Regions from separate parts of the Eubacterium sp. Marseille-QA0814 genome, predicted to be linked through region 2. Evidence: riboswitches for the same ligand, from Rfam matches in the RefSeq annotation. Region 2 holds a riboswitch; the other holds the start of a gene.
The links. A riboswitch is a leader RNA that binds a small molecule or an ion and turns the genes downstream of it on or off. The one in region 2 is predicted to bind FMN.
Positions count from the first base shown of each region.

Region 1: another riboswitch for FMN. It lies ahead of ACQY63_RS00085 (ECF transporter S component); the one in region 2 lies ahead of ribD (bifunctional diaminohydroxyphosphoribosylaminopyrimidine deaminase/5-amino-6-(5-phosphoribosylamino)uracil reductase RibD).

Region 1 is NZ_CBCPMG010000001.1:10,116-26,264, forward strand. Features, by position in the region: gene ACQY63_RS00040 (sialidase) at 1-1,520, shown strand, start outside; gene ACQY63_RS00045 (aldo/keto reductase) at 1,572-1,853, shown strand; gene ymfI (elongation factor P 5-aminopentanone reductase) at 1,939-2,661, opposite strand; gene ACQY63_RS00055 (NlpC/P60 family protein) at 3,126-4,445, shown strand; gene hpf (ribosome hibernation-promoting factor, HPF/YfiA family) at 4,912-5,451, shown strand; gene secA (preprotein translocase subunit SecA) at 5,699-8,272, shown strand; gene prfB (peptide chain release factor 2) at 8,353-9,471, shown strand; gene ACQY63_RS00075 (homoserine dehydrogenase) at 9,679-10,881, shown strand; gene ACQY63_RS00080 (aspartate kinase) at 10,907-12,235, shown strand; FMN riboswitch at 12,344-12,471, shown strand; gene ACQY63_RS00085 (ECF transporter S component) at 12,732-13,343, shown strand; gene tsaE (tRNA (adenosine(37)-N6)-threonylcarbamoyltransferase complex ATPase subunit type 1 TsaE) at 13,575-14,000, shown strand; gene tsaB (tRNA (adenosine(37)-N6)-threonylcarbamoyltransferase complex dimerization subunit type 1 TsaB) at 13,997-14,722, shown strand; gene rimI (ribosomal protein S18-alanine N-acetyltransferase) at 14,898-15,350, shown strand; gene ACQY63_RS00105 (hypothetical protein) at 15,424-15,663, shown strand; gene ACQY63_RS00110 (ribonuclease Z) at 15,821-16,149, shown strand, end outside.
Region 2 is NZ_CBCPMG010000001.1:2,362,112-2,378,260, reverse strand. Features, by position in the region: gene ACQY63_RS10965 (DEAD/DEAH box helicase) at 1-1,054, opposite strand, end outside; gene ACQY63_RS10960 (ATP-binding cassette domain-containing protein) at 1,103-2,335, opposite strand; gene ACQY63_RS10955 (ATP-binding cassette domain-containing protein) at 2,375-3,037, opposite strand; gene ACQY63_RS10950 (Hsp20/alpha crystallin family protein) at 3,321-3,782, opposite strand; gene ACQY63_RS10945 (discoidin domain-containing protein) at 4,033-4,254, opposite strand; gene ACQY63_RS10940 (MATE family efflux transporter) at 4,319-5,665, opposite strand; gene ACQY63_RS10935 (phosphohydrolase) at 5,676-6,029, opposite strand; gene ACQY63_RS10930 (flavodoxin) at 6,155-6,604, opposite strand; gene ACQY63_RS10925 (SseB family protein) at 7,035-7,463, opposite strand; gene ribH (6,7-dimethyl-8-ribityllumazine synthase) at 7,711-8,175, opposite strand; gene ACQY63_RS10915 (bifunctional 3,4-dihydroxy-2-butanone-4-phosphate synthase/GTP cyclohydrolase II) at 8,429-9,631, opposite strand; gene ribE (riboflavin synthase) at 9,787-10,491, opposite strand; gene ribD (bifunctional diaminohydroxyphosphoribosylaminopyrimidine deaminase/5-amino-6-(5-phosphoribosylamino)uracil reductase RibD) at 10,497-11,585, opposite strand; FMN riboswitch at 12,031-12,145, opposite strand; gene ACQY63_RS10900 (leucine-rich repeat domain-containing protein) at 12,223-13,308, opposite strand; gene ACQY63_RS10895 (leucine-rich repeat protein) at 13,323-14,276, opposite strand; gene ACQY63_RS10890 (right-handed parallel beta-helix repeat-containing protein) at 14,798-16,149, opposite strand, start outside.

The sequences.
Region 1 (16,149 bases), 2.4 Mb from region 2:
GTAAGTATGATAAATCATTATCTGTAAAAGTAGGATTTTATACTCAGGTTTCAGGTTTAGGAATTGAACCTACAGATACTAATATTAATCAATTATGGGTCGATGCAAAGTGGATGGGCACAAATGCAACATGTAACTTCTGGAGAAGTGCAGAAAACTTTTCCATTAATAAATATTGTATGTGGGCTAATTCTCAGGCAGTTTCATTACGACGAGTTAATTCAAGTGATGGGATTGTTTTAAGTGATGGAGAAGGCTGGTCAAGTGGCGGTTTTATTGCAGACAGCAAATTTGACGGGACAGTTTCTTCAGGTTCACAGCAGCAGTATTTATGTAGAAATAATCAGTGGAACAACTGGGAAAACGGTGTTTGGAACATGGTTTTTGTAGGCGAGGAAGCTTACAGTAATCCTTCAGGAGAGTGGCCATACGCTCCATATACAGTAGTGGAAGAGTCACCGGTAGTACAGGAGAAGCCATATATTTGCTACGATAATGACAAAGGCTATGGGGTTATGGTTCCAAAACTTCGCAAAAATGCACAAGGCATTTCATGGGAAAATGGTGTAACAGGCACATTTTACAGCCTAAACACTTTTTACATTGCAAATCCTGACAAAGACAATAGCAAAACATTAAACAAGGCTTTAGCTGACGGAAAGAATATTTTATTTACACCGGGCATCTATAATATAAAAGAAACTCTAAAAGTAACAAAGAAAGATACAATTATTTACGGTATGGGACTGGCTACACTTGAAGCTTCAAAAGGAAATGTTGTCATGAATGTTTCAGATGAAGACGGTATAAAGGTATGCGGACTTTTGTTTGATGCAGGTGAAAAAGAGTCAGAAACATTATTACAGGTTGGCGATAAGAAAACAAATGTATCTCATGAAAAAAATCCACTTTCTTTTAGTGATGTGTACTTTAGAGTTGGTGGTGGAAAGTACGCAGGCAAGGTTAAAAACTGCGTAACAATTAACAGCAATAACGTAATAGGCGATAATTTCTGGGTATGGCGAGCTGACCATAGCACAAATGTAGGTTGGGACGTTAACACAGCAACTAACGGAATTATCATTAACGGTGATAATGTAACAATGTATGGTTTGTTTGTGGAACACTTTAAGGAATATCAGACTATTTGGAATGGCGAAAATGGTAAATTATTCTTTTACCAAAGTGAGTTGCCATACGATGTGCCAAAGCAGGAAGCCTATAAAAGCCACAATGGAAAAGTCAACGGCTGTGCTTCAATTAAAGTTGTAGACAGTGTTAAAAAGTTTGAGAGCTACGGCATAGGTGTTTACTGTTATAACAGAGACAGTGACATAGACATTACATCAGCAGTGGAAGTTCCTGATAGAAAAGGAGTTAAGCTACATAACACATGCACAGTAAAACTAAACGGTCAGGGACAGATTTCCCACATTATAAACAAAAGTGGAACAGCAACTGAAAATTTAGGTGATGCATGCAGAATAAGAGAATACGAAAACGGAATTATTATTCAATAAAAAATATATAGAAGGATAGTAGAAATAAATGATACTTAAAGAAACTTCCATATTGGAAACAGACAGGAAGCAGTAGTTGCTATGTGTAAGGAACATGACATTCAGTTAATGGCATATTCACCACTTGCAACAGGTGGCTTGGTAAATGATGAATATGTTGCAAAAATTGCTGAAAAATACAACGCAACAATTCCACAGATTTGTGTTAGATATTGTATTCAAAAAGATGCAATAGCTATTCCAAAATCAACTAAGGAAGAAAGAATTATTTCTAACGTACAGGTTGATTTTGAAATAAGCAATGAAGATATGGAATATCTTGATAAAAAATAATTAACTTGTCATCACGTTCACAAGAAATAATTAATCTTTTACTTTATAGCAAGGAATAGTCTTGTGAATATAGCGGAAAGGACAATTAACTTGTCCAACCGCCGTCTAGAGTAATAATTTGCCCGGTTAGATAAGAACCAGCTTCACTTATGGAATATACAGTTTTGGCTACATCTTCAGGTGTGCCCAGTCTGCCAACAGGTATTTCTTCTATTATAGAAGCGATATCCTCAGAATCTAAATGTGAATTCATTTTGGTATCAATGATACCGCACGCAATTCCATTAACTTGAATATTAGAAGGTGCCAGCTCTTTTGCTAAAGCTTTAGTGAAAGTGTTAATGGCACCTTTTGTTGTAGAATAGGCAACTTCACAGGAAGCACCACAATTACCCCAAACAGATGATATATTAATAATCTGACCATAACCCTGCTTCAAAAATAAAGGTATTAATGCCTGACTAACAGAAATAGCAGAAGTAACATTTGTATTCCATATTTTGTTCCATGAATCCTCATTTAAGTCCTGCAATAATCCAATTATAGAAATCCCCGCATTATTAATAAGAAGATTCACATTGAGATTATTTTCACTAATATAGTCTGCAATTTCCTTGCCGCAGGAAAAAGAAGACAAATCACATTTAAGAGTATGCAAATTATCTCCATAAATATCAATTAATTCGTCTAAAGCTTCATTATTATTAAAATAAATACCTACAACAGTATAATTTTTTTCTAAAAGAAATCTTGCAATTTCTTTTCCAATATCTCCTGATGCTCCGGTAACAATAGCAGTTTTTTTCATGTTTTCCCTTCCTTTCATCTCGCAAGCAACCTGCCTACATATTCAGCCATGCAGCTCGATTTCGCTTTGCTTCATCTCGCAAGCAGCCTGCCTATATATTCAGCCATGCAGCTCGATTTCGCTTTGCTTCATCTCGCAAGCAGCCTGCCTACATATTCAGCCATGCAGCTCGATTCCACTTCGTTTCATCTCGCAAGCAGCCTGCCTACATATTCAGCCATGCAGCTCGATTCCACTTCGTTTCATCTCGCTGATTTGGATTCTCCAAATACATAAAAACAGTAATGCTTAAAAGAATGCAAGCATTCTTTTTTTGCCTTCCTGTTTTTATGTGCATGGCTGAATTGTTATACACATACAATACCACATTCAGGTATAGGTTGACAGATTTTTTTTTCAATGTTATTATTGTAATACTATTGTAACATTTTATGTTAAAATATATTTTATGGAGGCGTATAATAATGAAGCACAATTGTGCAAAGAAAATTGCAGGAGGATGTTTTGCATTAGCTATGACATTTGCCCTTGCACAACCAATGCTTGCTGATGACTTAAATACGGAAATGGCAAGTGCAGGAGCAGCAGTTGATATTGAGAATTACATATCAAGCACAGGAAGTGAAGACGGTTTGTCATCATATCTTCCGGCACCTGAGAAGACAGAAAACAAAACAACAAAGGTTGAAAGCAAAAAGACAACAAACGAAAACAAATTATTTTCCAATATTGCCATCGCAAAGGTTGAAGGTGGTAGCGAAGGTTATGTAAATGTTAGAAGAAGACCTTCAGCAAAAGGAAAAAGAGTTGGTAAGATTTATAATAACTGTGGAGCCACAATCATTGAAGAGACAAGCAATGGCTGGTACAAGATAAAGTCTGGTAATTGTACAGGATACATTAAGGCTGAATTTTTTGTAACAGGTAACAAGGCACAGTCAAGAGCATTAGATAATGGTTATGTTTTTGCTAATGTAACAGCAACAGGTGTTCACGTTAGAGAAAAGTCATCTACTAAGTCAGATATTGTTACAAACGTATATCGTAACGAAGATTATTCAATTAGAAAATACAGCGCTGATGGCAAATGGGTAAAGATTAAGATCGCCGATGGCGTTAGTGGTTGGGTTTCAGCAGATTTTGTAAAAGTTAGTGTTGATATGGACACAGCAGTTACAATGAAGGAAGAAAAGGCTATTAAGAAAGCACAGAGACAAAAAGAGAAAGCTGCAAGAAAAGCAGCTCAGGCAGCAGCCAAGGCCAAGGCTAAGGCTCAGGCACAGCAGAGAGCTTCTGAGGAAGAAGAAATAGGTGAAGCACAGCCAAGACAGAATACAAATACTAACAGTAATACATATACAGCACCAAAAACAACAAGACAGCAGACAACACAGGCACCACAGAATAATAATACTCAGACATCATCAGGCGGGGCATCTGCAGTAGTTGCTTATGCAAAGCAGTTTTTAGGTAATCCGTATGTATATGGCGGTTCAAGTTTAACAAACGGAACAGACTGTTCAGGATTTACAATGTCAGTATATGCACACTTTGGATACTCACTTAACAGATCATCATATACTCAGGTATACAACGGAAGAGCTGTCTCATTAGGTTCATTACAGCCAGGTGATTTATTATTCTACAAATATAATAGTTCAACAATTTCTCACGTTGCAATGTACATTGGCGGTGGTCAGATAATACATGCATCAACAGAAGAAACAGGAATTATAATAAGTGGTATGGGTTCACCTTGTGCAGCAAGAAGAATCATAAACTAATTTAATAAAAAAGCATTATTACCTACAACATATAGGGCTTATGTTACTATATGTTGTAGGTCTTTTTTTATCTCTCAAAAAGCCTGTTTTATAAAACTAAAGTCACCACATTTGTCAAGGATATATGTGAAAAATGCACAATTTCATAACTTCCCCACAAAACATCTGTTCTTTTATAATTCGACAAAGATTTACATAAAATCTGTGTGAAAAAAGTTAATAATGTTAATAAGTCGGTTAATAACCCATAAAATCTAAAAAAAACCTATGTTAATACATGTTAATAACTAGAAAATGGTAAATTTATGTTAAATGTAATCGAATGTACGAAAAACCGCAAAAATTGTATAAAATGCACAAAAAGATAGTTAAAAATATAACTAATGAAAAATGTGTGATTTTCGTTGTTAAAAGTAGGTGGTTTATGGTATAATCTAGTTACTAGATAACGAAAGGAAGTGGTACCATGAAAATTAAAATTTTCGGAAAAAATATTGAGGTGACAGAGGGCATCAAAGGCGCTGTAGAAGAGAAGCTTGGTAAGCTTGACAAATACTTCTCAGAAGAGACAAAAGCAGATGTTACTCTTAGTGTTAACCGAAACGATCAAAAAGTGGAGGTAACAATTCCAGTAAAGGGCGGCATTATTAGAGCAGAAGAAGTTAGTGAGGATATGTATGCTTCTATTGACATGGTAGAGGAGACAATAGAACGTCAGTTAGTTAAATATAAGAATAAGTTAGTTGACAAGAAAAAATCATATCGCGACAATTTCACAAATGATTACATCGAAGCTGATTATGAAGATGAGGACGAAGATGTAGTTAAGATTGTAAGAACAAAGAGCTTTGGCATTAAACCTATGGATGCTGAAGAAGCTTGTATTCAGATGGAATTATTAGGACATAACTTTTTTGTATTCCTTAATGCAGAAACAGATGAAGTGAACGTGGTTTATAAGAGAAAGGGCGGTACATTCGGATTAATCGAACCAAACTTCGACTAGAATATTGCGTGATATTTAAGTAAGCGGAATCGCTGTTGACATATTAGTGTATGTTAACAGCGATTTCTTTGTTTTTAACGGAAAGTTTACAAAATTTACAATAAAATAAAATCTAATATGTTGAATTAATAACGGTAAAATGTTAATATATTCGATAGTGTGTGAAATACTTTGGCAATGGGAATTGATTGAAAACAGCAATTGATACCACGTTGCAGATCAGAATAAATTTAAAGAGGAGATTGCAATGGGTGTAATTAACAAAATTATTGGCACGCATAGTGAGCGTGAATTAAAAAGACATAAGCATACATTAGACAAGGTTTTAGCTCTTAAACCTGAAATGGAAAAATTAACAGATGATGAAATGAGAGCAAAAACAGAAGAATTCAAGAAAAGATATGCAGAGGGGGAAACATTAGACGATTTACTTCCTGAAGCTTTCGCTTTAGTAAGAGAAGCAACAAGAAGAACTCTTGGAACAGAACATTATCCTTGTCAGATAATGGGTGGTATTATTCTTCACCAGGGACGTATAGCAGAAATGAAAACAGGTGAAGGTAAGACACAGACATGTTTGCTTCCGGCATATTTAAATGCATTAACAGGAAAGGGAGTTCATATCGTAACAGTTAATGAATACCTTGCTACTCGAGATGCTGAATGGATGGGACAGGTTCATAGATTTTTAGGACTTACAGTTGGTTGTGTCCTTTCAGACATGGAACATGAAGACAAGAAAGCAGCTTATGACTGCGACATAACATATATTACAAATAACGAACTTGGATTTGATTACCTTAGAGATAACATGGTTGTATACAAGGAACAGTTAGTTCAGCGTGGATTAGCTTACTGTATTATCGATGAGGTTGACTCTGTTCTTATTGATGAAGCAAGAACACCACTTATCATTTCAGGTCAGAGTGGTAAGTCTACAAAGCTTTATGAAATGTGCGATATTTTAGCAAGACAGATGGAAAGAGGAACAGCAAGTCCTGAATTGAGCAAGATGGATGCCCTTATGGGTGTTGATATCGAAGAAGATGGTGATTTCTTAGTAAATGAAAAGGATAAGATTATTAACCTTACAGCACAGGGTATTGCAAAGGTTGAAAAATTCTTCCACATAGATAACTATGCAGATGCTGAAAACTTAGAATTACAGCATAATGTTATTTTAGCTTTAAGAGCACATAACTTAATGCATAGAGATCAGGATTACGTTGTAAAAGACGACGAAGTATTAATCGTTGATGAATTTACAGGTCGTATAATGCCTGGCCGTAGATATTCTGATGGACTACATCAGGCTATTGAAGCAAAAGAACATGTAAAAGTTAACAGAGAAAGTAAGACACTTGCTACAATTACATTCCAGAACTTCTTTAACAAGTATGAAAAGAAGGCTGGTATGACAGGTACAGCCCTTACTGAAGAAAAAGAATTTAGAGATATTTACAGCATGGACGTTGTTGAAATACCAACAAACAGACCAATTGCCCGTATTGACCACGAAGATGCAGTATTTAAAACAAAGCGTGGTAAATTAAAAGCAGTAGCTGATGATATCGAACAGTCACATGCAAAAGGACAGCCTGTTTTGGTTGGTACAATTAACATTGATGCTTCAGAAGAGATTAGTGATATCTTAAAGAAACGTGGTATACCACATCAGGTATTGAATGCTAAATATCATGAAAAAGAAGCAGAAATTGTAGCACAGGCAGGACAGCATGGAGCAGTAACTATCGCTACTAACATGGCTGGTCGTGGTACTGATATTAAACTTGATGATGCAGCAAGAGAAGCAGGCGGACTTAAGATTATTGGTACAGAGCGTCATGAATCACGACGTATCGATAATCAGTTAAGAGGTCGTTCAGGTCGTCAGGGAGATGTTGGTGAATCTAAGTTCTACATCTCACTTGAAGATGACATTATGAGACTTTTTGCTTCAGAAAAATTAATGTCAGTATTTAATGCATTAGGGGTACCTGAAGACGAAGAGTTACATCACAAGGCGCTCACAAGTACAATTGAAAGAGCTCAGAAGAAGATTGAAGGAAATAACTTTGGTATAAGAAAGAACCTTATGGAATATGATAAGGTTAATAATGACCAGAGAGAAATCATATACGCTGAAAGAGCAAGAGTTCTTAACGGTGAAAACATGAGAGATGCAATAATCAAGATGATTAACGAAATTATTGAATCTCAGGTTGATATGTTTGCAGGCGATGATCAGTCACCAAAAGATTGGGATATTGCAGGTTTAGTTCAGTCATTATTTGAAATTATTCCATTTAAGTTAAAGAGCAAACCGGAAGAACTTGAAAAATATACAAAGTCTGAATTCAAACAGAAATTAAAGGAAGAAGCTTTGAAATTATATGAAGCAAAAGAAGCAGAATTCCCAGAACCTGAACATATTAGAGAACTTGAAAGAATTGTCCTTCTTAAAGTAATCGACCAGAAATGGATGGATCACTTAGATGACATGGAACAGTTAAAACAGGGTATCGGTCTTATGGCTTACGGTCAGAAAGATCCGGCTGTTGAATACAAGATTCAAGGTTTCGAAATGTTTGGCTATATGATTGAAAACATTAAGATTGATACTGTAAAGACTTTATATCATATTCAGGTTGAGCAGAACGTTGAACGTGAAGAGGTAGCAGAAGTTACAGGAACAAACAAAGATGACTCAGATGGAGTTAAGAAGCCAAAGCAGAGAGTTGAAGCTAAGATTTATCCAAATGATCCATGTCCTTGTGGAAGTGGAAAGAAATATAAGAACTGTTGTGGACGTAAAGCATAAGTTCATATAATAAAAATTACGAGAAGGCGGGGATTACCCGCCTTTTCTTGAAATTATAAAACAACAAGTGAGGGAATATTGTGGTTGAATTTGAACAATACAAATATGAGTGGAACCAGTACAAAGATAAAGTAAAAGAACTTGCAGCTTCTTTTGATATTGAAACAAAAGAAAACAGAATACGCGAAATTGAAGAAGCAATGGAACAACAGGAGTTTTGGGATGATGTTGAAAAATCGCAGAAGCTGATGAAGGAATTGAAAAATCTTAAATCTCAAATAGACACAATTTCAAAAATCCAAAGGGATTATGAAGATATTGGAATTTTGATAGATATGGGCAATGAAGAGGAAGATGCGTCTATCGTTGAAGATGTAAAAGAACAGTTAAATGAATTTATAGAAAATTTTGAAAAAACAAAAATAGACACTCTTTTATCAGGAGAATATGACAAATGTAACGCAATTCTTAAATTAAATGCAGGAGCCGGTGGAACAGAATCCTGCGATTGGGCAAGTATGCTTTATAGAATGTTTACAAGATGGGCAGAGTCAAAAGGTTATAAGACTGAAGTTTTAGATTTTTTAGATGGTGACGAAGCAGGAATAAAGTCAATAACTTTTCAGGTTAATGGAGAAAATGCCTATGGTTATTTGAAATCTGAAAAGGGAGTTCACAGGCTTGTTAGAATATCACCATTTAACGCGGCAGGCAAAAGACAGACTTCATTTGTATCTTTAGATGTAATGCCGGATATTGAGGAAGATTTAGATGTGGAAATTAATGACGACGATATAAGAATTGATACATATAGATCAAGTGGCGCAGGTGGACAGCATATTAACAAAACATCATCTGCTGTTAGAATTACTCATATGCCAACAGGCATAGTTGTTCAATGCCAGAATGAAAGATCACAGCTTCAGAACAAAGACAAGGCAATGAAAATGTTGAAGGCAAAATTATACATGCTAAAAAAACAGGAAGAGGAAGAAAAGCGCTCAGGAATCAGAGGTGAAGTAAAAGAGATTGGCTGGGGCAACCAAATAAGGTCTTATGTAATGCAACCGTATACTATGGTCAAAGATCATAGAACAAACGTGGAGGTTACTGACGTTAACAAGGTTTTAGATGGCTACATTGATCCTTTTATTAATGGATATTTGAAATGGATTAATACAGCTAATGAGGAAAGTTAGTATTATAAACCACTTTAACACTTTACCGAACTACCACAATATTGCATAAAAACCCATGTAATTTATTAAAAAAATTAATAAATATGCAATAATTTGTTATGAAAACAAAGTAAACAGCTTAAAATTAGTTGATAAAAATATTTAACCATGCTAAAATTTACGAAGAATTTGCACCATGAAGGGCAGAAACACAATTAAGGAGGAAATATGATAAAGGTAGCAATCTTAGGATACGGAACAGTAGGTTCAGGTGTATTTGAAATTATAAATGAAAATAAAGAGCTTATTACTGCAAATGCAGGTGAAGAAATTGATGTAAAATATGTATTAGATTTAAGAGAATTTCCGGGAGATCCATGCGAAAGCGTTTTAGTACATGACTACAATGTTATTTTAAACGATCCTGAAGTAGAAGTAGTAATTGAAGTAATGGGTGGGTTAAAACCAGCGTATGATTTTGTAAAATCAGCATTACTTGCAAAGAAGAGCGTGTGTACATCTAACAAGGAGTTAGTTGCAAAATACGGTGCAGAGCTTATTAAGATTGCTCAGTCAAACAATAGAAACTTCTTATTTGAAGCAGCAGTAGGTGGCGGAATTCCTATTATCCGTCCAATGAACATGCATATTACAGCAGATAAGATTTGTGAAATTACAGGTATATTAAACGGTACAACAAACTATATTCTTACAAAGATGGATAAAGAAGGTGCTGATTTTGACAGCACATTAAAGAAAGCACAGGAATTAGGTTATGCAGAACGTAATCCTGAAGCTGATATTGAAGGTTATGATGCAGTTAGAAAGATTGCAATTTTAGCTTCATTAGCAAAAGGAAAGACAGTTGATTTTGAAGAAATTTACACAGAAGGTATTTCAAAAATTACAGCTGAAGACTTTAAGTACGCAAAGAAAATGGGCCGTTCAATTAAGTTATTAGGAAAATGCAAAAACGAAGATACAGGTGTTGTATGTTCAGTAGCGCCAAGACTTTTAGCACCTGACCATCCATTATACAACGTTAGTGGTGTAACTAACGGTATTTTAGTACGTGGAAACATGGTTGGTGATTTAGTATTTATCGGTAGCGGTGCAGGCAAACTTCCTACAGCAAGTGCGGTAGTATCTGACGTGGTTGATAGCGTTAGACATTTGAATGTTTCTACAACTGTAATGTGGAAAGAAGAAAAGCTTGAAGTTGAAGATTTCTCAAAATCAAAGAAGAAGTTCTTTGTTAGAACAACAAAGTCAAAAGAAGAAGTTGAAGCTGTATTTGGAAATGTAGAATACATTGATGCAGGAATTTCAGGAGAAATCGGTTTTGCTACAGAAAAATTAAGCGAACAGGATTTTGATGCAAAAGCTGAAAAATTAGGAAATGTAATCTCTAGAATTAGAATTGAAGGATAATAAAAGATAAATTAGGAGGCAGGTTATGAAAGAAACAAAGGTTGTAAAGTTTGGTGGTAGTTCACTAGCTGATGCAAACCAGTTTAGAAAAGTTGCAGATATTATTTTAGCAGATCCAACAAGACGTTTTGTTGTTGCATCAGCACCGGGTAAACGTTTTGTAGAAGATATTAAAGTTACAGATATGCTTTATAACTGTTATGAATTAGCTTCAGAAGGTGAAGAATTTGAAGAACAGTTTAATCTTATTAAGGAAAGATATAATGGAATTATTGAAGGCTTAGGCATTCAGGATTTTTCGTTGGACGAAGATTTTGACATTATAAAGGGCGCATTCTCTCATATGGCAGGTAGAGATTATGCAGCCAGTCGTGGTGAATTCTTAAACAGTAAAGTATTAGCCAAATTTTTAGGCTTTGATTTCATTGATGCTGCAAAATATATTTTCTTCAATGAAAGAGGAGAATTTGATTGGGATAAAACATCAGAAAAGTTAGCTCCAAAGCTTGCAAAATCTGAATATGCAGTGATTCCGGGATTTTATGGTTCTATGCCTAACGGAACTATCAAAACATTTTCAAGAGGTGGTTCAGACGTAACAGGTTCAATTGTTGCCAGAGCAGCAGACGCAATGATTTATGAAAACTGGACAGACGTTAGTGGATTTTTAATTTGCGATCCAAGAATTGTAAATAATCCAAGTCCAATTAACACAATCACATACGCAGAACTTAGAGAATTAGCATACATGGGAGCTACTGTTTTACACGAAGATGCTATCTTCCCTGTTAGAGCAGCAGGTATCCCTGTAAATATCAAAAACACAAACTGCCCACAGGATAGAGGAACTATGATTGTTTCAGAAACTGCTGAGCCATGTGAACATATTATTACAGGTATTGCCGGCAAGAAGGGTATGTCAGTAATTAATATTGAAAAGGACAAAATGAACAGTGAAGTAGGCTTTGGTAGAAATGTACTTCGTGCATTGGAAAAGAGCAATGTAAGTTTTGAACATATGCCATCAGGTGTAGACACAATGAGTGTTGTTATTCAGACAGATGCATTAGCAGGAAAGGAAACAGCTATTCTTGACGAAATCCGTTCAAGAGTACATCCTGACCAGTTATTTATTGAAAGTAACCTTGCCCTTATTGCAGTAGTAGGTCGTGGAATGAAGAGTGCCAGAGGTACAGCTGCAATCTTATTCACAGCTTTAGCAGAGGCAAGAGTTAATATTAAAATGATTGACCAGGGATCTTCAGAACTTAACATCATTATCGGTGTAGCAGAAGAAGATTTTGAAGTTGCATTACGTGCAATTTACAATGCATTCATTAAAGTAAAAAAATAAATAAGTAAAAAAGTAAATTTTATTAACGTTAGTATTTTGTGAAGAATAAGTTATTAACAAACTTGACAACATAATAACAAAGTATTAACATTAATGTGAAAATTGAATAAAGTTCTTCGGGGTAAGGTGCAATTCCTAACCGGCTGTGATTGCTTAAGCATAAGTCAGCGAGCCTATTGGCATGATATGGTGAGAATCCATAACCGACAGTAAAGTCTGGATGAGAGAAGATAGAATATAATTACTGTTACATGCAGTAGTAAAAACAGCAACTGAAGAAATTTTGGTTGTTGTTTTTTTTTGGCTCTTTGTCAAGCTTGGGGGTAATCACTCACATAAAGTCGTGTGTGATTTCTTATTAAATAAAAAACGTCCCGCTAGGGATGTCCACCCCAGCGAAAAGAAAAAAGTTACTAAAGTAACCTGCGCTTGGTGTGTAAAATTTCGCAAGGGACATTCTTTGTTACATTAATGTTATAGATTGGAGGTAATATAAATGAAAAAAACTTTTACAACAAAAAACATAGTTTTAATAGCGATGTTTTCAGCATTGGCTTTAGTTTTACACTTATTTGATTTTTCGATTCCTGTAATTGCACCGGAATTCTATAAATTAGATTTAAGTGAAATTCCTGTACTAATTGGTTCATTTATAATGGGACCATTGGCAGGCGTGTTTATTGAAGCAATAAAAATATTATTAAAATTATTAGTAAAAGGAACATCAACAGCCTACGTTGGAGATTTGGCAAACTTCATAATTGGTTGTGCATTTGTTGTTCCTGCAAGTTTAATATACAAGTATAAGAAAACAAAAATGGGCGCGTTCATTGGAATGGCAGTAGGTATACTTGTAATGGCAGTTGCTGGAATTGCCATTAACTATTGGGTTTTAATTCCTTTTTATGTAAAAGCTTTCGGCATGCCATTAGATGCAATTATTGGAATGGGAGCAAAAATCAACGGAGCTATTTCTAACAAATTTACATTCGTCCTTATTTGTGTAGGACCGTTTAATATTTTAAAAGGTGTAATCGACAGTTTAATCACAGCCGTTGTCTACAAAAGAATCAGTTCATTTATAAAAGAGATTGGTTCAAAAAAATAAAAATATTGACTCTAAAAAAATAAGTATATGGCTAAATCAAAACACAATCGTCAAATTAAAACATAGAAAAATTTGAAAAACACAGAAATATTGTTTATACTAATCAGTATGGCATATTTCTGTGCTTTTTAATGTAATAGAAATTTCAAAGAAGAATATGTCACAAAAAGCATTACGCTAGGATGTATCCTAGTATGAAAACAAAGTTAACCTAAATATATTGGAGGATAGATGATATACGAAACAAATTCCGAAAAGGAAACTTTTGAATTAGGAAAAAATCTGGGTGAGCAAGCAAAGGCTGGTCAGATTTTTTGCCTAAATGGAGATTTAGGAGTTGGAAAAACTGTGTTTACTCAGGGATTTGCAAAGGGACTTGGCATTGAAGAAAACGTCAACAGTCCAACATTTACAATTATACAGGTATACGAGGAGGGGAGAATTCCTTTATATCATTTTGATGTATATAGAATTGGTGATCCTGAAGAAATGTATGAAATCGGATACGAGGAATATTTTTTCGGAGAAGGCGTATGCCTCATAGAATGGTCAAAATTAATAGAAGAATTAATACCTGAGGAAGCAATAAATATTGAAATAGATAAAAATCTTGAAAAAGGTTTAGACTATAGAAAGATTACAGTGGAGGGACTATGAGAATATTAGCAATAGACAGCTCTGCAATGGTGGCAACAGTTGCCGTGACAACAGATGGAGTTTTAAATGCAGAATATACAATTAATCACAAAAAAACACATTCTCAAACATTGCTACCAATGATAGATGAAATGTGTAAAACAATTGAACTTGATATGAAAACAGTAGATGCTATAGCAATATCAGGAGGTCCCGGTTCTTACACAGGACTTAGAATAGGTAGTGCCACAGCAAAAGGCTTCGGCTTGGCGCTTGGTATTCCAATCATAAATGTTCCAACAATGGACGCTTTGGCGTACAATATGTTTTCGTCACAGTATATTGTTTGTCCAATTATGGATGCGAGACGAGGACAGGTTTATACAGGAATTTATCAATTTGAAGGCACAGAAATGCAAACAATAAAAGAACAGTGCATTATGATGCTTGAGGACTTAATTGAAGAATTAGATAAAATAGGTAAAGCTGTGATTTTCCTTGGCGATGGTGTTGAAAAAGGAAAAGAAATTATTGACGCCCAAATGAAGTCAGAGCATTACTATGCACCTGCATCTATGAATGGACAGAAAGCTTCAAGTGTGGCAGCCCTTGGTGAAATCTATTATGCTCAGGGAAAAATTGAAAAAGCGGCAGACCATAAACCTGAATATTTAAGATTATCTCAGGCAGAGAGAGAACTTAAAGAAAAATTAGCCAAAGAAAAAGCGCAGGCAGAAAAATAAATCTGTGTGAAAAGAAATAAAACAAAAAATTAATTAAAATACAACAGAGATTAATAATGAAAAAAAGATAAAAATTTTAATTAAAATTAAGCAGAACAAAATTTCGTAGTGAAAATACAAAAAAGTAAGAATTAGGCTGAAGCATAAAATATAATATAAAGAGTAGGACTAAAATATGGAACAGGAAAAAATAACAATTAGAAAAATGAACATAGAGGATATTCCTGCTGTTTTTGAAATTGAACAAAGCATATTTTCTATTCCCTGGTCTGAAAAATCATTTAAAGATTCTCTGGAAAGTGAAAATACCAATTTTGTAGTAGCTTTGTGCAATGATGAAATTGTAGGCTACATTGGTATGTATGTATTTGGAGAAGAGGCTGATATATCAAATGTTGCAGTCTCTCTTAAACACAGAAGAAAGCATATTGCCCAGAATATGCTTGACTATATCTTTGATTGGTCACAAAATAAAAAAATAAAAAATCTCACTTTAGAAGTAAGAGAAACTAATGTGCCCGCAATAAAACTATATGAAAAGAATGGTTTTAAGGAGGCCGGCATTAGAAAAGATTATTACGAAAAACCAAAAGAAAATGCAGTTATAATGTGGAAACAAAATCTATAAAATACATTACTTTCCACTATTATTTTACCTGTGAAACCTATAAAATAAAAAATGTTTATTTTAGGAGGAAGTTATGAGAAGATACGAAGATGAAAAATTAGTGGAAGTGACTTGCAATAAATGTGGGAAGAAATTAATCGTAGAAAATGAAATTATAAAAGAAGGCAATTTTACTGTAGAATATAAATGGAACTATTTTTCAAACAAAGATGGAAGAGAACATTTTTTTGATTTGTGCGAAGAATGTTACGACAAAATAACGGGAGAATTTTTAATCCCTGTAGACCACAGGGAATATAAAGAATTGTTATAGAAATTCTGATTTCAGATAGCAACAAAGAATATAAAGCATTATTGTGAAAATTCTAATTTCTGAGAATGACAGGAAAAATAAAGAACTTATTTGGAATTCCTGTAGGTAGTAAAAATAAAGAGTAACTGTAGAATTGCAGAAAAGAAAGAGGAAGAGAATGTTAGACGTATGTTTGTTAGGTACAGGAGGAATGATGCCAATTCCCAGAAGATGGCTGACATCTTTAATGTGCAGATATAATGGAAGTAACATATTAATTGATTGTGGGGAAGGCACACAGGTTGCGGTAAAGCAGAAAGGCTGGACCTTTAAACCAATTGATGTAATATGCATAACACACTATCATGCTGATCACATAAGTGGACTTCCAGGCTTACTGCTTACAATGGGAAATGCTGAAAGAAAAGAGCCACTTACAATGATTGGACCAAAAGGCTTAGAAAGAGTTGTAAGGGCACTTAGAACAATTGCACCTGAACTTCCTTT
Region 2 (16,149 bases):
CATCTGCACAAATCATTAATTCATCTAAAAGTTTCCAATTTTCTAAAGGTTCCATGTAAACACAATTTTCTTTAAATATCATATATTTATTGTTACCTTTATATGCAAACAATTGCTGAATTTTTATATTTGCACCGCTATCATCACCTTGTATTTTTAAATCAAAGCTGGCATTTTCATTAAAGCTCTCTTTTGCCACTTTATACGTTGTTTTGGCACCATCTACATCTAATGCGAATTCTTTATATTCAGTTGCCATAAGAAACTCTTCAAGACTGTTCTCGTCTAATGGAATATGTCTGACCTTTTGATAAGTATTTCCATAAAATCCAAATATAGAATATGTATTTTTGTTTCTGGCAACCCAATCCTCAATGAACTTTACCATCTTTCTTGAGTCAGGCGAAAACGCCTCCATTATATGAACAAATTCCAAATTTTTTCCATAGGAATGATTTTCTTTTTCTTTTATGTTTTTGACAAATTCAATTAAATCTTTTAAAACATACTTTTTATCTGTTCCAATTTTAAATTCAACAGACATTCGTCTGTACCCTTCAATTGAAAGAAATGGTTCTAACTCTATTTTTCCATACAAATCCCCATTTAGAATTGGTAGCATTTTCTCATTTGTGTATTGGTCTAAAATATTTTTAAGTAATGGATTAGTTGCAACTTTTATTCCTTTAGTAATTCCCTGCATATTTTGTAACTTATACAATGCTTCTTCCTTTGATGTAAATTTCTGTATCTGATTTTCACATTGATTGTTATATTCAAAAGCTACTGCTACACAATGCTTGCACATAGCATAATAACTTTCTGCAGCAGGACATGAACAATCTGATGCCATAATATCTCCATCCTCAGCATCTACTTCTAATTCTATGTCATATATATTATGTCCACTACCTTTAACATCAGCATGTATAATAATCCAATCGCCGTCTTCCTGAACATCAATATTTAAGACTTTTCCTCTATAATATAAATCTTTGCCTCTCTCATAAAATCGACTATTTGTACACGCTTTAATTGATTTTACATCTATCATCTATTTCTCCTGTTCACATCAATGTTCTGAACTCGTCTTTAGCAGACTCTACTGCTCCCCAATCCTTTTCGCCAAGTCCTCCAAATATTCCCATCTGTCCATTTTCTCCATTAAAAGATTTTCCGTTTCTTCTTTAGCTTCCATTAATTCTTTTAACTTAACAGAATTAGTTGCATTTTCATTCATCTCTTTATCCAGTCTTTCCAGCTTTTCTTCAAGGTTAGCAATATCATCTTCTATGGTTTCATATTCTCTTTGTTCGTTATATGAAAATTTTAATTTTTTATTTCTGTGTTTATAGTCATCTTTTTTTTGACTATTCGATGCTTCTCCTGTATTTTGTTTTCCATTCCCCTTAATACTTCCTGTGCTCTTTGCATTACCTATATTTGCAGATTGCACGGCACCTGAACCACTACCTGATTTTCCAGTATTTTTTTCTCTTAAAGTTCCGGCATTTCCCGCAACCTCCTGCTGTTTCTTCTTATTAATATAGTCTGTATATCCACCTTCATACTGACTAATCACTCCATTACCTTCAAAAGCAAAAATCCTTCTTACTATTCGATCAAGGAAATATCTGTCGTGGCTTACTGTAATTACAATGCCATCAAAACTATCCAAGTAGTCTTCTAAAATTGTCATTGTTTCAATATCCAAATCATTTGTAGGCTCATCTAAAATCAAAACATTTGGTGCTTCCATAAGCACTCTTAAAAGATTAAGTCTACGTCTTTCACCACCTGAAAGTTTTTCTATTTTGCTATACTGCTGGGAAGATGGAAATAAAAATCTTTCAAGCATTGCTGATGCAGAAACCAACCCATCCTCTGTACGAACAAATTCCGCTGTATTTTTTATGTAATCAATAACTTTTTCCTGTGGATCCATGTAAGCAATTCCACCTTGTTGGTCTGTCTCAATTTCCTGTGTATAGTAGCCGATTTTGATAGTCTGTCCAATTGTTACAGTTCCACTGTCAGGTTTAATTCTACCATCTATAATTTTCATTAAAGTTGTTTTACCACAACCATTTTTTCCTACGAAGCCAACTCTGTCACCTTTTAAGAAGTTGTAAGTAAAATCCTTAATTAAAACCGTATTCGCACCATAAGCCTTTGAGATTTTATCAAGCTCAATTGTAGTTTTTCCCATTCTTGACTTAATACTGCTTAATTCAATTTTATCATCTTCAACTATTCCTTTTTGATTCTTAAGATTTTCATAGCGCTGTATATGAGCTTTTTGTTTTGTTGATCTTGCTCTTGCGCCACGCTGCATCCACTGAATCTCCTTGCGGAGAATACTTTGTCTTTTGCGTTAACTTGCCTTCTGACTGTCTTCTCTTTCTGCCTTACGCTGTAAAAATCCAGAATACTTTTCGTTATAACTGTAAATTTTTCCTTTGTCTAACTCGATAATTCTATTAGTAACACTATCTAAAAAATATCTGTCATGAGTTACCATAACTAAGGCCCCTTTAAATGCGCGCAACTGATTCTCCAACCATTCTGCCATTTCACTGTCTAAATGGTTTGTAGGCTCATCTAAAATCAAAATATCACAAGGTGTAATAAGCACAGAAACTAAAGCAAGTCTTTTTCTTTGACCACCGGACAATTCACCTGTTTTCTGTTCAAAATTATTTATACCAAGTCTTGTCATCATGGCTTTCGCCTTAACTAACTCGTCTTCGTTTGCATGATGATGTACCATATTCTGCACACTTTCAATTACTGTGTCGTCTTCATTAAACTTCGGGTTCTGTGGCAGATAATGTATCATCAAATTAGATGCCTTTATGACATTTCCACTGTCAGGTACTTCTAAGCCTGCCATAATTTTTAGCAGTGTTGATTTTCCTGTCCCATTTATGCCAATGATTCCGACTTTTTCGCCTTCATGAAGGTAAAAGCTTGCGTCATCAAATAATTTCCTTTCTGTATATGAATGTGTAATGTTTTCTAATGATAAAATATTCACTTAATGCCTCTTTCCATAAAATTTTTGTTGTCTATAATTCGTTAAACTTTTTTGCTATTAGTATAACACATATGTAGAAAACCGTAACAATAAACAGAACCGTTTTAGCTTAATTTTATGCTGGGAAATATTTAGACAGTTGTATGATTTTTGACAAATTCTTCAGGTGCCCTGTATGTTGTCCACAAACATACGGAGCACAAAAAAACCTAGGACACATTACTGTAGTCCTAGGTTTTTTCATTTATTGCTTATTCTCTAAACAACCATATGAATAATTTATTTATCCTTCAATTTCTATAAATTTTTCTTTTTCTTCAACCTGTTTGTTTTCTTTTGGAACTGTGAAAGACAAAATTCCGTTTTCATATTTAGGATGAACATCCTGAACAGTTACATGATCACCAACATAGAAACTTCTTGTTAGGCTACCTGCATAACGTTCACGTCTTACATATTTACCCTTCTTATCTTTCTCGTCCTTGTCTAATCCTTTAGCTGCATTAATTGTTAATACACCATTTTCAAGTTTCATCTTTATTTCGTCTTTTTTGAATCCTGGAAGATCCATAGAAACTTCATAGCCATTCTCTGTGTCCTTAACATCAGTCTTCATTAAATTCTTAGCATGTTTACCATACAATTTCTTGTCAACATCTGGGAACTCTGGGAAATCAAAGCCTCTTGAAAAATCATCCATAAAGTCATCAAATAAGTTTTCTCCAAAAATACTAGGCATCATCATAAGTCATCTCTCCTTCCATATTACATAACTAAAACTTAATTTGTCATGCGCTACGGCGTAGCGACTAATTTGTTGTGCGCCATCACGTTGAGACCTTTTAGCCTTTTTGTATTTATCTTTGTACCTTTTTCTTTGTACAACTATGTTATAGTCCTTTTTGTTAGCACTGTCAAGAGGTGAGTGCTAATTTTTTGTGAATTTTTTGTGAATTTTTTGTGAACTTTCCAATTTGTGCTTTCAGCCTGTGAGTCTATTTTCCGTAAACTGACACTAAAATGTCATACGCCTTTCCGTATGCAGCTTCCCAGTTAATTACAACCTTGTTAATCATATATGTTTTTTCAAGGTCAATTATAAGCCATGCATCATCTGCAAAATTTGATGACCATCTTGAATCATTATTTCCACTTCCCTCTGCCCCATAATCCTTTGCGTTATAGGCATAAAAAAAGCACTGGAACGCCCATTTTATGATATGCTCCCTATATAGTAGATTTTTAATTATTCAATCTGTCTACTATATAGGGAGCATATCATTATAAGGTTTTTTCAGTGTTTTTATTAATAAATTTGTATCCTAATATGCCCGTCAAATCCGATAAAAACCAACCAATTGGTATGGCTACCCAAATACCAATTACTCCTATAACCGGTATTTTTGATAAATAATATGCTAAAACAACTCGTGTTCCAAGAGAAATTATTGTAAGAATTACTGACATTAATGGCTTATTTATAGCCCTATAAAAACCGTAAAGCATAAATAAAATTCCAATTCCTACATAAAAGGCACCTTCTATTCTTAAATAAGTCACTCCCGTACTTATAACTGCTGCACTCTTACTGCTTACAAATATTGACATAAGTGGTCTTGCAAATATAAATACCAAAGCACTTATTCCCAGGCAAAATAGGACTACACTAATACCTGCTTTTTTTACACCTTCTTTAATTCGCTGCTTTTGATTGGCACCATAATTTTGGGCTACGAAAACAGAAAAGGCATTTCCAAAATCCTGTGCGGGCATATAGGCAATGGTATCAATTTTCACCGCCACCGCAAATGCCGCCATTACATTTTGTCCAAATCCATTAACTATTCCCTGAACCATAAGTATGCCAAGGTTCATCACCGACTGCTGAATACAGGTGTAACCTGATAGTGACAGGATATTTTTAAAATTGCTTTTGCTCCACCTGCAATCTTCTTTTCTGACTCTGTATTCCGGATATTTTATTATGTAATATATCAATATTCCAAGCCCTGCAATATACTGGGAAATTACCGTAGCAACTGCTGCTCCAATTATTCCCATACCAAGTCCAATTACAAAATATAAATCGAGTATTATATTTAACACCACAGAAACGCCAAGAAAAATTAAAGGTGTTACAGAATTGCCAACTGCCCTTAACAGGTTGGAACAATAGTTGTAAATATACGTTGCAAAAAATCCTATAAATACATAAAACAAATATGTACGCATATCAGCAAATGTGTTATCTGGCACATTTAAAACCTTTATAATTTTATCTAAAAAAGTGTATGAAATTATTATCAGTATTATTGTCAGACCACAGGTAATTTCTGAAGATATAACAATTCCGTTTCTAATCATTCTATTATCTTTGTTTCCAAACGCCATTGAAATAAAAGTGCTGCTTCCCAAAGATAACCCAATAATAATGGATGTAAGAAACGTCATTAAAGTATATGACGAGCCAACTGCTGCTAAAGCGGTGTTGCCAATGAATCTTCCCACTACCCATGTATCGGCTAAGTTGTAAAACTGTTGCATTACATTTCCCAGCATCAACGGAATTGCAAACGCCCACAAGCCTTTTGAAATATTACCTTTTGTTAAATCTATGTTCTTTGCCATTATGTGTTCCTTATTTATTTTTAATATCTATAATCGCATACTCTGAATGCTTTTCAGTTCTTATTGGATACCCCCAACCTGCAATTCCGGATGTAACTATCTCATTAAGATTGCTCTCTTTCACATAGCCATAATTCAAATCATTCATATGGAACAATGGCGAAATCAAACCTATTGGTAAAATCTGACCAGCGTGTGTATGACCTGACAAAATCAAGGCTGTTCCAACTATTGCTGATATGTTCTTTTTAGACTTTTTCATTTCACCTTTAAAGAAATCAACTGCCCTGTAGATTTTTCTAAAAAGGTAAAATCCTACTGCTCCAATTGCAATAATTGGAAGCACAACCCAAATAAATATCATAAATTCTCCATTCCTTTCTGGTTAATCCATATTGTTGTATTTTACCATTCCATAGTTGAACTTTATTTATGCAATAGAAATCCCAAGAGATTTCTATTACACAAATAATTCTTTAACTTTGGCAATTAAAACCAAGCCTTAACACTTCCGTTTAATAACTTGCCTTTTCCCCAATTAATGTTCGGGTATTCTTTCTGTAAGTTCTTTTCTACATTTTCGATTCCACTTCCGCCTGATGTAGCAAATGGTATTACTGTCTTTCCTGCAAAATCATAACTATCTAAAAATGTGTCAATAATCTTTGGTTCAACGTACCACCAAATTGGAAATCCAACTAATACTGTATCATACATGTCCATATTTTCAACCTGCTTTGCAATTTCAGGTCTGCTTGCAGGATCATTCATTTCTACAGAACTACGACTTTTCTTGTCCATCCAGTTTAAATCTGCTGATGTGTATTTTTCCTTTGGTTCAATTTCGAACAAATCACCATCTACTTCTTTTGCCAACTTGTTAGCTGTTTTTGCTGTTACTCCACTTGCACTGAAATATGTTACTAATACTTTACTCATATGTATCACTCCTTCTTTATAACTTTATTTACAATATAACACTAGCTTCTTTACCATGTCTAATACCTATTATGCATATATGGATATGCCTTTTATGTATCTTATTTGTAAACATTTTTTATGCAATAAACATTCTTCCATAAGAATGTAGAATAAGAAATTATAAAGAATATAGTTTACTAACTTACAGGTCAAATGCGTGTTTGCTAGTGTAATTATATTTTTAAACCATAAGCAGCCATAAACTACTAACAATAATGGTTAAGTATTCATACCATTTTAGTAATTTATGACTGCTTATTTTTTATCTATTGTATTCTTCACATTTATGAATTAACAACCTGACCTATTTTCTTATTTTCATTTATAACAGATTAACAACCTATTCTGTTATCTTTTCATTTATAATAAATCAACAACCTGTCCTGTTTTACACAATGTTTCCTAATACAATATTAATTAATTTCTTATTTAGCATTATTGTTTTGTTCCATGGATTAAAAATTACACCTTCAATATCATTTGCACTTAAAGATGATTTCAACAATTGATCCATGTCTGCAAGGAATGTGGACATTACCTGATTTCCACCTTTCATTTCCTCATCAAAACTTGTAAACGCTGCCCACCATTTCTTGCCATCAGGAGTTTCCACAACCTGTAATCTTATCTGATTATCTCCCCTTGGTGGCTCCACAGCTATAATCATCTGTGCTTTCTTTGTCATTGTTCTACGAATAACCGTAAGAGTATGTGCCAACATTTCATAGCTGCTTTCTTTTTGTAGTGCCTCAATAGCTTCCTCGATTCTATAGTTTTCTTTTAAACCTGCATCGATTTTTTCATTGTCCCTGTGCATAAAATTTCACCCCTTTGTACTTTCATTTCTTCCGAAATTTACCTTTGCTATTTAAATTGGAATCCGATAAAATCCAATATTTTTGCAACATTATTGTTTAAAATTAAATCCTGGTTTAAATTTAAATCATACTTTTTTTATTATGATTAGTATACCACCAACAGATGTTTTTTTCAGCAGAAAATCTCACTATTTTGCATTTAGGTTGTAATTATTTTATGCATTTTTTTAAATTTGTAAATTAATATTATTTTATTTTTCTAATTAGATTTACCATTTCAATAGCGCCAAGTGCACACTCGTATCCTTTGTTTCCAGCCTTGCTTCCTGAACGTTCAATTGCCTGTTCAATATTTTCTGTAGTAATTACACCAAACATTACAGGTATGTCATTTTCCATTGAAACTGCTGCAATACCTTTTGATACTTCATTGCAAACATAATCATAGTGACTTGTGCTTCCTCTAATAACAGCTCCTAAACAAATTACAGCATCATATTTTCTGCTTTTTGCCATTTTTGATGCCACAAGTGGAATTTCAAAAGCACCTGGCACCCATGCAACGTCTACATCATCTTCGTTTACATCATGTCTTACCAAACCGTCAATTGCTCCACTAAGCAATTTTGATGTAATGAACTCATTAAATCTTGCCACTACAATTCCAACTTTCATGCCTTCTGCTACTACTTTTCCTTCTAAAATATTCATTTTCTTTCCTACCTTTCATATCTTAATATATCAACACTATCCCCTATTCTCTGCCCAACTAAATACTTTATCGAAAGCACGCTCCCGCTGCGTTCCGCTCGTAGCGGTCCTATAAAGCCGACTACGCTGCCTTTATGGACCGACGGCTCCACAGCACTTTCTTATAAAGTCTTTAGCTGTGCAGAGAATATTTTTAGTTGTTGTTTTTACTTATTTATTTTTGTCTTTGATTATTTATTAATCTTCTCTTTTATTATTTGTATTGGAGAATATGTCCCATTTTAAATTGTTTTGTTTTTAAATAATATAAGTCATATTCTGTTGCGTCCATTTGAATTGGAACTCGTTTTGATATTTCCATTCCAAATTCTTCTAGTTGGTATACTTTGTCCGGATTGTTTGTTAAAAGGTTTAAATCTTTTACACCTAAATCTCTTAATATCTGAGCGCCGATATAGTATTCTCGCTCATCTCCTTTGAATCCTAGTGCTAAATTTGCTTCCAAAGTATCCATACCTTTTTCCTGAAGTTCGTATGCTTTTAATTTATTTATCAAGCCAATGCCTCTACCTTCCTGTCGCATATAAAGTAAAATTCCTCTGCCTTCTTTTTCGATTTGAGTCATTGCGGCAGCAAACTGCTGTCCACAGTCACATCTAAGTGAACCAAAAGTATCACCTGTAAGACATTCTGAATGAACTCTGCAAAGAACGTCTTTACCATCTCCAATATCACCTTTTACTAATGCAATGTGATGTTCGCCATTTAATTTATTTACATATCCGTATGCTGTAAACTCACCATACTTTGTTGGCATTTTTGTAACTGTCACTCTATCCACTAATTTTTCGTGTACTTTTCTGTAGTGCTGTAAATCTTTAATGCTAATCATTTTGATATTCATATCCTTAGCCAACTGAACTAATTCTTTAGTTCTCATCATGGTACCGTCTTCACCCATGATTTCACAGCAAAGACCACATTCCTTTAAACCTGCTAATCTGCATAAATCAACTGTGGCTTCTGTGTGGCCGTTTCTTTCTAACACACCATTGTCTTTTGCCAAAAGGGGAAACATATGACCTGGTCTTCTGAAATCTTCCGGTTTTGCTTTTTCGTCAACACACTTCATAGCTGTCATTGAACGTTCTGCTGCTGAAATTCCTGTTGTTGTATCTACCCCATCAATTGAAACTGTAAAAGCTGTTTCATGATTGTCTGTATTATTTGTAACCATTTGAGGAATTCTAAGTTTTTCCACATACTCCTTTGACATTGGCATACAAATAAGTCCCTTTCCGTAAGTTGCCATAAAATTAATATTTTTAGTTGTGGCAAACTCTGCTGCACAAATAAAATCTCCCTCATTTTCTCTGTCAGGATCATCTGTTACTAAAATAATTTTTCCATTTCTTAATTCTTCTAAAGCTTCTTCTACTGTATTAAACTGATACATTTTCTACCTCTCTTTCTACTGAAAAACTGTTAATAGATTTCACTTATGATACTTTGTATGTTAATCTCATATTGCTCTAGCAACTGTTTTCTTTCTGCACGAATGCACATCAATAGTAGAACGTTTTTTATTGCTTACTTTGATTAAACATTCCGTCAAAAACCATGCTTACTTAAAAACTCCATTGTTATTCCTGAATGGCTTTTTGTTTGCTTATTGTCTGATGACTCATTATTTTTTAATGATTGATTATGACCATCAACCACATCTCCGCCAAAGCTAAGGAACCGTTCCACATATTTTCCAATAATGTCATTTTCCAAATTAACAACATCACCAACTTTTTTATCTTTTAAAATCGTTACCTGAACTGTATGTGGAATTGCTGAGATTGCAAAATTCTCATTACTCACTTTTGCAACAGTAAGGCTGATTCCGTCTATTGTTATGGAACCTTTTTCTACGATATATTTAAGTATTGTAGGGGCTGTCTTAATGGTGTACCAAATTGCATTATCGTCTTTTTCTATTTTTGCGATTGTGCCTACACCATCCACATGACCTGAAACTATGTGACCACCAAATCGTCCATTAGCAGCCATTGCTCTTTCCAAATTTACCCTACTGCCGGTTTTCAGATTATTTAAAGATGAACGTTTCAAAGTTTCATGCATTACATCAGCTTTGAAAAACTGACTTTCTATTTCAGTTACTGTTAAGCAAATTCCATTTACCGCAATGCTGTCACCAATTTTTGTTTCTTCTAAAACTTTTGTAGCACCAATAGTTAATATTGCTGAGTTGGCAGATTTTCTTATGCTTTTAACAGTCCCCATTTCTTCTATAATTCCTGTAAACATTAGCCTCACCCCTTTATGTAACTTTCAATTAAAATATCTTCACCAAGAATGCTGACCTTACTTTTTTCAAGATTTAAACTTTCGGCTGGCAACTTAAATCCCTGTCCTTCAACCGGTGTCTTGGCATCTTTCCCACCAAAAATTTTAGGTGCAATGTAAATCTCTGTTTTATTAACAAGTCCCTTAGCTACCATTGACCAGTTAAGAGTTCCACCACCTTCAACAATGACACTGTCAATATTCATCTCTCCTAATTTTTTCATCAGGCTTTCCAAATTTACCTTGCCTTTTTCATCAGGTAGCTGAAGAATTTTGCATCCTAGTTTTTCATAAGTTTTTACCTTTTCTTCTTCAACCTTTCCTGTTGCAATTATGGTTGGTATGTCTTTTGCTGACTGTACAATATTTGACTCAATGGGAGTCCTTAGATTTGTGTCACATATAATCCTTGTTGGATTTACGCCCTCTGGAATTCTGCAGGTAAGCATTGGATTATCAGCCAACACTGTTCCAACTCCTACCATAATTCCACTGTATCTATGTCTGTTATTATGTACATGCTCTCTGGCTTTTTTCCCTGTAATCCACTTAGACTCGCCAGTGTAAGTAGCAATTTTTCCATCAATGGTCATTGCATATTTTAAAATTACATAAGGCGTTTTTGTTTGAATATAGTGGAAAAAAACTTTATTTAAGCTGTCACATTCCTCTTTTAAAATATGAGTTTCAACTTCTATTCCATTGTCCTGTAAAATTTTAATCCCTTTGCCTGCCACTAATGGATTAGGATCATCTGAACCTACAAAAACTTTCTTTATACCTGCCTGAATAATTGCCTCCACACATGGTGGCTGTTTCCCTTTGTGGCAACAAGGTTCCAATGTAACATACATGGTAGCTCCTGTCACATCATCAGTGGCGTTTGCAAGAGCATCTCTTTCCCCATGCAAATCACCATACTTGTGGTGGTAGCCTTTGCCAATAACTTTTCCATTTTTCACAATAACGGCACCTACCATTGGATTAGGCGATGTGTAACCCATTCCTTTTTTTGCTAAATCCAGTGCCATTCTCATATAATATTCAGAATTCATTTTTCACCTCCTGATTTTGTGTAAATAATGAAGAATGTCGCTTGTGACATTCTTTGCGCTGAGTGCGTGCCCGTCTGCAACTATTTTCTTATCCCACGAATACGCATCCATGTGGAACGCTTTTTATGTAATAGAAATTCTGAAAGAATTTCTATTACATAAAAAGCCCTGAGCATATGCTCAGGGCTTTTTTCAATCTATGTTATCTAATCAATTCCTGTTAATACCGATTAACATTTCAATAAATTATTGAAGTAATTATTAACATTATTTCATTTCAAATTCACTCTATGATAATTATTAATTTCCTTTCGCACCAGTGGGCATCCATAGTGGAACGTTTTTTATATAATAAGAAATTGTGAAGGAATTTCTTATTATATAAAAAAGCTCTGGAAATACATTTCCAGAGCTTCTAATTATCAATATAAATTTTAAATTTATTCCATATCTTCTTTCATCCAGACTTTACTGTCGGCTTCGGAGTTTCACCGAATCATGCCTTGCGGCTCGTGGGCTTTACCACCGGTAGGGAATTTCACCCTGCCCTGAAGAGTTTATTTTGTTTTCGTTTAAAACTATACTCTACCTAAAACTAAATGTCAACTTTATATTATTAGTTATTAATACACTCTCTTTATAATTTCACAACATTGCTCCATTTTGTGTACAATGTCTTACCACCTTTTTTTCTATACGCCCTATATTGGAATGTGCTTTTTACGTCTTTAGGTGCAATTTTATTTTTGCTTACAAACTTGCCCATTTTTCTGTCAAGTTTACCGTAACTTGGAATGTAACTTTTTTTAGTTTTCTCCACAAAAGTCTTTTTGATTTTTTTATTCTTTTTACTACTAATAGTTATTTTTATCTGGTAACCTTTAGCTGTGTCAACATCATTCCAAGTAAATGGATATAACATATAAGGCTTTATCTTTTTAAAAGATTTAGTATAGCTTATTTTTGTAACAGTATTCAATGCTCTTTCAGCCATTTTCACTGAATTTGGCAAATAAATTTTCTTTACTTTGGCTGTGTAGAAAGCATTTTTTCCAATGTTTTTTACTTTAGGACCTTTAACTGTCTTAAGTTTGTTGCAGTTTGCAAAAGCCTCTTTTCCAACATCTTTAACATTTTTCAAATTGATTTTTGTTAGATAATTACATTCTGAAAATGCATAGTCTTTTATTTTGTTTACATTATTTAAGTCGATATTCTTTATGTAACTTCCTGCAAATACATGTTCTGCTATCACTTTTACTTTCTTAGGAACCGTTATATCTACGACTCCGCAACCGGCAAATGCATAAGTACCTATTGAAGTAATGTTATCTTCCATTTTGATAGTTTTCAACTGTGCATTATTAAATGCATGTTCCGCTATTTTCTCAACTGTTTCAGGGATGGTATAGCTACCACCAATATTCTTTTGTCTTGGATAATAAAGTATAGTCTTTTTGTCTTTTGAAAATAAAATTCCATCTTCTGACATATACTTAGGATTGTCTTTATCAACATTTACACTTTCAACGCTATTCATTGTCCAATGCCAAATTTCATCTATACTTCCGGTATAATTTTTGTCTATTGTTATTACTCTGTAATCTGAGCCATGCTGAATTTTATCTATGCTCACTTCACCGCCTGCATTCTCGCTGGCACCTACAATATTTACCTGAAAACACATAGTAAGCGCTAATAATATTAGTAAGAATTTTTTCATAACTTTCTCCTCCTTTAATCTGCATCATGCCATGAATCATAAACCATATAATCACTCCACTTTGTATACACTTTTTTATTCTTTATGTATTTATAGGCCCTTACCTTTGTTTTTATAAAATAGTGCTTATACTCCGAAAAAAAGTCTATTTTTAAATTTTTGTCATATCTAAAGTCGTAATTTAATTCTCTAAATTTATTTAAAACTTTTTTTCTTATTTTCTTGTCATAGACATTTTTTGATGTTTTTGCCCTTACAATTTTCTTGTCTTTTGGTTTAAATCCACTATATATTACGCTCTTAACATCATATCCTTTTGCTTTTGAAATCTTATACCATCTATTACAGCTATATACATATGGCTTTATTTCTTTAAATTTTTTATTAGTTTTTATTAAAATATTGCTGTCTACAGCACGTATATCCAGCTTTGCCTTCTGATTTAACTTTATTTGCTTTATTGCGGTATTATTTATACCCTGTTCTTCAATTCTGCTAATATTATTTGACACAATCTCTTTTAGATTTTTGCATTGTGAAATTCCATTAGAATTTATTTTTTTTGCTTTATTTAAATCAATCTTTTTCAATGATGTACAATTATAAAAAGCCTTATTTTCTATAACTTCAGCACTTGTAATTAACTTGTATGACTGTGATTTACTTCTTGGAAAATAATATAAAATCTTTCCATCTTTTGAATAAAGCGCCCCGTCTATAGCCTTATATTTTGAATTTCCTTCTGCCACTACAAACTCTTTTTTACAATCTACATATTGGTATTTTGTGTTGTACACTGCATCACCACGATAATTTTCATCAATATAAATCTTATCGTATGATGTTCCATGTCCTTTTACATCTTCAATATTAGTAATATTATCATTTGCACTAACACTAATCCCAAATAATATTGTTGTTACCAATATACTAAATATCATTGTTACTTTACATAGTTTTTGTTTCATAAAAAAACCTCCTTTGAAAAAAAAGAAAAGATTACTTGCTAAATATGTAAGTAATCTTTTCTTCGCTTAAATTGTTCTACATTGTTTTAATTACTTCATACTAACGGCGCAAGAGTTTTCACATTATTTTATCTATATACTTTTAAACGTAGGATTTTTACTATTTATTGCATTAGCAAATAAAAAAAGTTGAATGCAAAACTAACTTCTGGTTTCTTCATTTTTCAATTGTTTAGCTGTTGTTTTTCCTTTGTCGACTCTATAATTAAGTTAAATCAATGGATTTTTGAGCATACTAACCAGGCTCCTGGAAATCACAGTGCAAGAGTAACTTCTGGATGCCTTTGGATTTGGCTATCCTTTTCGTATCCTCCTGCCTGTTTTCCCAGGTTAAGTGTTGTCCTTTTTTTCTTTTCTCAGGCATTTTTTCCTCCAATCTCAGGAGGATACATACCTATTATATCATTGCTGACTAACTTATGGATTGGATATAAAAAACAGAACTTTGAAATTCATTTAACTTATTTTTCAATGTTGCCAGATACATATGTAGACGAAGAATCAATTTTTTTCTTAGTTGTCAAGTTTCCCATACACATATCATTGTTTACTATAACATTATTTTTAGATACACTTTGAACCCATATATTATATCCCGAAGTTTTTTTATCACAGAAGGTATTTCCGCTAACATAGTTTTTTTGAGCATATCCTGCACTGCTCCCTCCAATTAGCACATCTGTACCACCATTGTTTAGAAATATACAATTTTTTATTATTGTACTAACAGAGTTAACTGTTGATGTAATGCCATAGGATGCATTTTCTTTTATAGCGCAACCTTGAATAATGGAATTTTCACAATCATGAACATACAATCCATGTGAACCATTATTATAAACACTGCATCCCATTACCATAGTATTATTTGAAGCTACATTTATTCCAATAGTACTCCCATTATATATACTTATATTGGACAATTTAACATTACTTCCACTTGCATTAGCTATTCTTCCACTTTCTGTATTAACCGACACACCTGCGCTTTTGCATTCTTTAATTTCTCCTCCAATCACTTCAATATTATTCGAGTTTATTAGTTTAACACCATTTCCGCTAATTCCCTTCAAAATACAATTCGAGATTATGCTGTCATAAAGATTTTCGGCTTCAATTGCGCTCCCATTAACAGTATTTAATACTATGTTTTTATCAAAATTACATCTCGTCCAATTAAATGGTTTTATAGCACTATACTTTATATTATAGAAGAAGTTATCCTCTATTTGAATTGATTGATGTTGTGAATTAACTGTACACGCATGACTTCCCACACCATCACCTGTTTCAGCAAAATAGCACTCCCTTACATTAACGAATGTACATGGTTTATTATCCCATCCTCCAAATAATGGAAACACCTGTATATTTTTAGCTAAATCAATTTGAATCGCTTCACTGTGGCTTCGTTTATTTGAATCGACAATAATGTTATGGTGATTATGAAATTTGCAATTTACAATTGTAACTAATGAACACGAATTAATTTCAATATGATGTCCTGACCTAACATTTTTTATTGTAATATTACTAATATGTATATTCTTTGCGTGTGCAAAACATATGCCATTGCTTGGGGTATCTTCATTTTCACCATTGCAATCTATTACTCCACCACTAATTGAAATATTACCATTTCCATTATAATCATAATATACATCTGTTTTCTCGCCATTTGTAAAAATTGCATATGGTCCAGATGTGTAAAGTTCAGGACTAGTTGCCTGTTGATTAATTGTTACACTCCCACTTCTTTGTAATATAGTATCTTCATCCATTCTTATATGTGTGTTTTTATAAATTACTAATG